2 regions of the Halomonas sp. LC1 genome follow, and region 1 is predicted to be linked to the other one. Evidence: predicted binding sites of a transcription regulator. Region 1 holds the regulator's gene; the other holds the start of a gene.
What was found. The regulator FNR, encoded in region 1, switches genes on or off when oxygen is low (the NO sensors DNR and NnrR bind a similar motif). The targets are predictions, from matches to a motif close to TTGATNTANATCAA.

Region 1 (3,431 bases):
TTTTCTGCTTGCCCTGTTACGTCGGAGCGCTCCCTATGCCCGTTAACGCCACTGCTGCCCTCGCTCACCCCTCTTCCGCAGCGGCGGAGACCACTGCCTGGGACGACGCACTGCTACGCCGTTACGACACCAGCGGCCCGCGCTATACCTCGTACCCGACGGCACTCTCTTTTCATGACCAATTCACTGCTGACGATATGAGCCAGGCGCTTGCGCGCAGCAACGCCAGCCGAAAACCGCTCTCACTGTACGTGCACGTCCCGTTTTGTCGGAAAATTTGCTTTTACTGCGCGTGCAACAAAATCGCTACAAAAAATACCGCTCTGGCCGAACCCTACTTATCACGGTTGGATCGCGAGATGGTGCTCACTGCGCGCCATTTGGATACAAAGCGTCCGGTGCAGCAGCTGCACTGGGGCGGCGGCACGCCAACGTTTCTCACTCTGGCTCAGATGAGCGATTTGATCGACCGCTTAGACGCACGCTTTGGCCTCTCCAATGCGCCGGACCGTGATTACGCCATCGAAATCGACCCACGTGAGGCGGATGTCTTTACCCTGCGCCATTTGCAGTCGCTGGGCTTCAACCGCTTGAGCTTGGGCGTACAAGACCTCGATCCACAGGTACAAGCGGCGATCAATCGCGTTCAGCCCCGGGTGCTCACCGAAACGCTAATGGATGAAGCCCATCGGCTCGGCTTTCGCTCGCTCAACCTCGATTTGATTTATGGCCTGCCCTTACAAACCGAGAAGAGTTTCGCGGACACGCTGCGCCAAGTGATCGAGCTAGGTCCCGCACGGCTGTCGGTGTTTAACTATGCGCATCTGCCGACCCGCTTTGCGCCCCAACGACGCATCAAGGACGCCGACCTGCCCAGCGCCGATGAGAAGCTGGCCATGCTGCATACCACCATTGCGATGCTGACCCAGGCGGGCTATGTGCATATCGGCATGGACCATTTCGCGCGCCCCGACGACAGCTTGGCCAAGGCGCAGCGCAACGGCACCCTGCAGCGCAACTTTCAAGGCTATTCCAGCCACGCCGAGTGCGACTTGATTGGTTTGGGGGTATCGGCCATTTCTCGGATCAACGATAGCTACGCGCAAAACCCTACCCGGCTCGCTGACTATGAAGCGGCCTTAGATGAAGGTAGGCTGGCGACCGTGAAAGGGTTACGTTTAAATAAGGATGACCTAATGCGAAGAGAGGTCATCGAGCGGCTCATGTGCGATATGGCCATTGACCTCGACACTGTCGGCCAGCGCTGGCAGGTCGATGCCGCAGATTACTTTGCCAACGCCCTTGAGCGGTTGGAAATCGCCGAACGGGATGGCCTGTTAACGCGTCAGGGGCTTCGGCTCACCGCCACCCCGGTGGGGCGGCTACTCATTCGACACCTGGCCATGGCCTTCGACACCCACTTACAACGCCAGGATGGCCAGCGCTACTCAAAGATCGTGTGAGCGCCTTGAGCCACCTGCCCCCCTGTACCCATGATGGCGAATAAGAAGGGAGACCCCCATGTCATATCCTGCCAGCCAACGACGTTCACTGCTGCAAGAAGCGCGCTGCCAAACCTGTAGTTTAAGCTCGCTGTGCTTACCGCTTGCCCTGGAGCTTGAGGATATGAGCCAGTTCGATGCCATCATTCGCCGTCGCTCGCCGCTGAAGAAGGGCGAACCGCTGTTTCGTCAGGGCGACGCGTTCACCAGCGTTTATGCCGTGCGCTCTGGCAGTTTGAAACAGGTGACCAGCGAAGGGAACGGTAACGATCAGCTCACCAACTTCTTTCTGCCCAGCGAGCTGGTCGGCTTGGATGGTATCGACGAAGAGTACTACCCCGGTACCGTGATTGCCCTGGAGACGACCACGGTATGCGAAATTCCGTTCGACCGCTTGGAGTCGCTCTCCCAAGAACTGCCCGAGCTGCGTGGTCAGCTTTACCGCAGCATGAGTAAAGAGCTGCGCGATGACCGTAAGATGATGCGCTTGCTGTCACGCAAAACCGCCGACCAGCGGCTCGCCAGCTTTTTGATTACGCTCTCTGACCGCTTCCGTCGCCGGGGTTACTCCCCCTACAGCTTTCGGCTGTCGATGTCGCGGGCCGATATGGGCAACTACCTAGGTCTGGCGGTGGAAACGGTCAGCCGTATTCTCAGCCGCTTTCAGCAGCAGGAGGTGGTGGCCGTTTCGGGTCGCGAGGTGAATATTTTGGACATGCAGCGCCTCATCACCCTGGCAGAAGAGGAGGCGCAGACGATTACACGTTAAACGCCTGAATGCGGCTCTCCATCAGCGCCGCCTGCTTCGCTTCCAGACCGGCAAAGTCGAATAGCTCGCGGTCAGCAAGCTGGGAAGGGGCGACGTTGGTGACGGCTTTGAACATGCTCTCCAAACGGCCAGGGTGCTTCTTGTCCCACTCTGCCAACATCTCTTTGACGATCTGGCGCTGCATGTTGGGCTGTGAACCGCACAGGTTGCAGGGAATGATCGGAAACGCCATCAGCCGTGAAAACTCTGCAATGTCCGCCTCTTTGCAGTACGCCAGCGGGCGAATCACGATATTTTTCCCGTCATCAGAGAGCAGTTTCGGCGGCATGGCCTTCAGCGTACCGCCGAAGAACATATTCAGGAACAGCGTTTCCAGAATATCTTCCCGGTGGTGACCCAGGGCAATCTTGTTGGCGCCAATCTCGTCGGCAAACCCATACAGCGAGCCACGGCGCAGACGTGAACAGAGCGCGCAGGTGGTCTTTCCTTCCGGCGTTTTCTCCTTCACGACCGAATAGGTATCACGTTCGAGAATGTGGTACTCCACCCCCAGCTTGTCTAAGTACTGGGGCAACACGTGCTCCGGGAAACCAGGCTGTTTTTGGTCCATATTGACCGCCACGAGCGAGAAATTGACCGGCGCGTTGCGCTGAAGATTGCGCAAGATCTCCAACATCGTGTAGCTGTCTTTGCCACCGGAGAGACACACCATGACCCGGTCGCCCTCTTCGATCATGTTGTAATCGATGATGGCATTTCCCACTTCGCGCCGCAGGCGTTTTTGCAACTTGTTGAATTCACGCTTCTGCTTGGCATCCTGCAGCTCATGCTGCTGGGCAAGAGACTCGTCAGACGCGCTGTCTGACGCAGTAGGGTCAAAGTAGTCAGGTTGTAACATGATCGTCGCACTGCCGATGGGTGAAGGAGCAGCGCGTATTCTAACAACACTCCGAAGCTCTACCCAATACAAACCCTAGGCCGTCAGGGCGATCTCACGCTGTAAACGCAGGTAGAGGAGCGCGCTGGCGGTGGCTTCACTGACCACGCTGGGCCAGATCAATGGCGGTAGCTGCCAGCGAGCCAACGCTACGCCAAGCGGGTCGAGGGTATCGATGTGTGGATGCAGCCGCCGCAGCTGTCGCCCGTGCAACTTGGCAACG
Region 2 (3,431 bases), on a different contig from region 1:
CGGTAAGCCGCTCGCATGGGTGGCCCGGGCATTGAGCATGGCCTGAAAGGTAATGTCCGGCGTAAACGCCAGTGGATTATCTTTCATCAGGTGATCGACATCGGCGGTGTCGGCTGCGTCCAGGTCGGTCGCGGCGGCGTTGCGTCCTAGTGTTTCCAACAGACGATTGATAAACCCGTCACGTTGGGCAGGCGAGAGCATGCCTTGCTCATCCAGCGGCAGTGCCAAGAACCAAATGGCAGGCTCTTCCATGGCCCCCAAACGGAAGACAATGGCGAGCCGTGCCTGACCCTGCCAAGGCTCGGGCCATGCGTATTCGGCGTTCTCGAAAGCGCGCAATACGTCTCGTGGACACGCCGTGACCCGGCGCCCCATATGGTAAAGCGATACCTCCGCACCGCTGCGCGTAAAAAACTCATCAAGGGTGTGAATTGGCTGCATGACATCCTTCCGCTTTTCAAGCCTGCACTCTACCTTGCTGGTTTGCCACTGTCAGCCGCAACCGTTGATTAATCCGTGCTTTATTGTCTAAGTGGTTAAAAATTGAACAACTTTGCGTAAGCCGCGTGAGAGTAGCGGTGGCGACACCTTTCCATAGTTTATCCACAGCCTCTTGCAGGTTTTCTGTGAATCTGTGAATAACGCCTTAGAGAGAGGCTCGCGAGTGGCAACTTACCCACAGAGTTGGGATAATGGGCGTCAACATTGACCAACCCCAAGGTGTTTATGAGCGTCCATCAACAGCTTCAAACCGCGCTTCTTGAGCTTGAAGCCGCCATGAAGGCCGCGAATTTGTGGCGCACCCCCACGCCCGATGCGTCGGCATTTGCCAGCCAGCAGCCTTTCTGTATCGATACCATGTCGCTGCCTCAGTGGGTGCGCTATGTGTTCATTGCGCGTTTGAACGCGTTAATCGATGCCAAAGCCGCCATGCCTGCCAAGTGCGATGTCGCTCCGGCGGTGGCGGCTTACATGATGCAGGAGAAAGCGCGTGCCAGCGATCAGGTGCTGGTCGTCAAGGCGGTGGAGCGGGTCGACCAAATCGTCACCGAGAATTAAGAGCGACGTGCCGTCAACGACAATGCCCAGGGCGAACGCCCTGGGCATTTTTTTGCCGCGACTGCGTGGACTCAGAAGCGGTAGCTCAATCCCGCCATGACCACCATGGGATCGATGGCCACAGTGCCTGCAGCAGCCCCATTGATTTTGGCGTCGGTGTCGATGTCCAGGTACCACGCCGCAGCGTTCAGTGCCCAGTGTTCGTCGATCAGTAGGTCGACCCCCACTTGGGCGGCGGCGCCCCAGGCGTCGTCCAGCTCGAGTTCGCCAATGGCTAGGCGCTCATCGGAAAAACGCGTGTAGTTGATGCCCGCGCCGACGTAGGGTTGCACCGGCGACTCGCTACCGCCTAACGGATAATATTGTAGGGTCAATGTGGGCGGCAGGTGTTTGGTGGAGGCGAGATGGTCGCCGTTGAGGGCAATGTCGTGCTCGAAGGGAAGCGCGGCCAGTAACTCGACACCTACCTTATCGTGGAAGCGGTAGCCTAGTGTAAACGCAGGGCCGGTTTTGTCTTGAACATCGACCGCGAAAGCCCCACCGGCCAGCGAGCCGTTGTCGCTCTTGGGCGCCACCTTGGCGACCCCCACGCGGGTGAAAATATCGCCCGCCCCATAGGCGAACGCCTGGGAACTGGCGGCTAAGGTAGCGGCGGCAAGTCCGGCGGTGAATAGAGTGGGCAGTGATAAAAGGCGCATAGCGTGGCTCCTGGACGATCGTGTGAGGATGGTGGGTTGCGTTAACCCTGGAGCCAGTGTATCGAGCCAGTGCGAGAGCGTTATTGACCTGGGGCAAAGGGGGAGGGGGTTGGGGAGTTCGTAGGGAGTGTTGGCGTGAGAACGCTGCCCATAAAAAAGCTCAGCGGGTTTCCCCGCTGAGCCTGCTGCATCAAACCGACGTATTACGCGTCTTGACGGTCGATGTGCTTGTATTCGCCAGCATCCGCCGTCACGCTGCTCACCACCAGAATGGCGATGAACGAGGCGATGAAGCCAGGAATGATTTCATAGATGCCCGGTCCTCCCATGAAGGAGCCGTTCCAGCCCAGGGCAATCCACAGCATGACGGTCACGGCACCTACGATCATACCGGCAACGGCGCCCGCACCGTTGGTGCGTGACCACATCAGCGACAGGATGATCAGCGGGCCGAAAGCCGCACCGAAGCCTGCCCAGGCGTTACTCACCAAACCCAGTACCTGAGAGTTTTCGTCCGAAGCAATGATCGCGGCGACGATACCCACCAGCACGACGCAGATACGGCCCACGGCAACGCACTGCTGCTCCGAGGCTTTCTTATGCAGGAACAGGCGGTAGAAGTCTTCGGTCAACGAGGAAGAGGACACCAGTAGCTGACTGGAAATGGTGCTCATGATGGCCGCCAGCAGCGCGGCATAGAGGAAGCCAGTGATCAGCGGGTGGAACAGCAGGTTGGCCAGCACGATGAAGATGGTTTCCGGATCCTGAACGTCCAAGCCGTTGCGAATGGCATAAGCGCGACCAAAGATACCCAGAGACACGGCACCAATCAACGAGATGAGCATCCACGCCATACCGATGTTACGGGCCGTCGGTACGTCTTTCTGCGAACGGATCGCCATGAAGCGCACGATGATGTGCGGCTGACCAAAGTAGCCTAAGCCCCAGGTGACCGCTGAGAGCCAACCAATGAACGTGAGACCTTCTGACCATGACAGCAGCGTGGGATCGACTTCATTGAGCGTCTGAGACGCCTGCGAGAAGCCGCCGCCGCCTTCACCGAACAGTACGACGGCAGGCATGATGATCAGCGCCAGCATCATGATGCAGCCCTGAACGAAGTCCGTCATGCTCACGGCGAGGAAGCCGCCTACGACGGTGTAGATCAGTACCACGCCCAGGGTGATGATCACGCCCATGGCGTAGTTGCTCATGTCACCGAAGTTGTAAACGCCGGTGAAAGCGCTTTCGAACAGTTTGCCACCCGCGACGAGGCCTGACGCGGTGTAGACGGCAAAGAAGATCACGATGACGACGGCCGATACCGTGCGTAGCGACAGCGCGCGGGTCGGGAAGCGGTTGGCCAAAAAGGCCGGGATGGTAATGGCATTGCCGTAGTGAATGGTTTGTTCACGCAGGCGCGGCGCTACCAGCAGCCAGTTGAAGAACGCACCCACCAGAAGGCCGATGCCGATCCAAGCAGAGCCCAGGCCAGAAACGAACATGGCACCGGGTAGCCCCAGCAGCAGCCAGCCGCTCATGTCCGACGCGCCCGCTGAGAGGGCCGCTACCTGTGGACTGAGGGTACGCCCCCCCAGCATGTAGTCTTCAGAGGAAGACGTGGCCTTGCGCATTGCATAAACGCCAATGGCGATCATCAGCGCGAAGTAACCG

Region 2: the regulator FNR is predicted to act here: its motif matches at 1,841-1,854, upstream of QIT27_RS15845 (OmpW/AlkL family protein).

Annotation. Positions count from the first base shown of each region.
Region 1 is NZ_JASSPG010000002.1:143,349-146,779, reverse strand. Features, by position in the region: gene hemN (oxygen-independent coproporphyrinogen III oxidase) at 36-1,463, shown strand; gene fnr (fumarate/nitrate reduction transcriptional regulator Fnr) at 1,522-2,271, shown strand; gene ttcA (tRNA 2-thiocytidine(32) synthetase TtcA) at 2,261-3,169, opposite strand; gene QIT27_RS03550 (3'-5' exonuclease family protein) at 3,245-3,431, opposite strand, start outside.
Region 2 is NZ_JASSPG010000010.1:29,989-33,419, forward strand. Features, by position in the region: gene QIT27_RS15835 (DUF3549 family protein) at 1-441, opposite strand, end outside; gene QIT27_RS15840 (YqcC family protein) at 727-1,059, shown strand; gene QIT27_RS15845 (OmpW/AlkL family protein) at 1,131-1,757, opposite strand; gene putP (sodium/proline symporter PutP) at 1,961-3,431, opposite strand, start outside.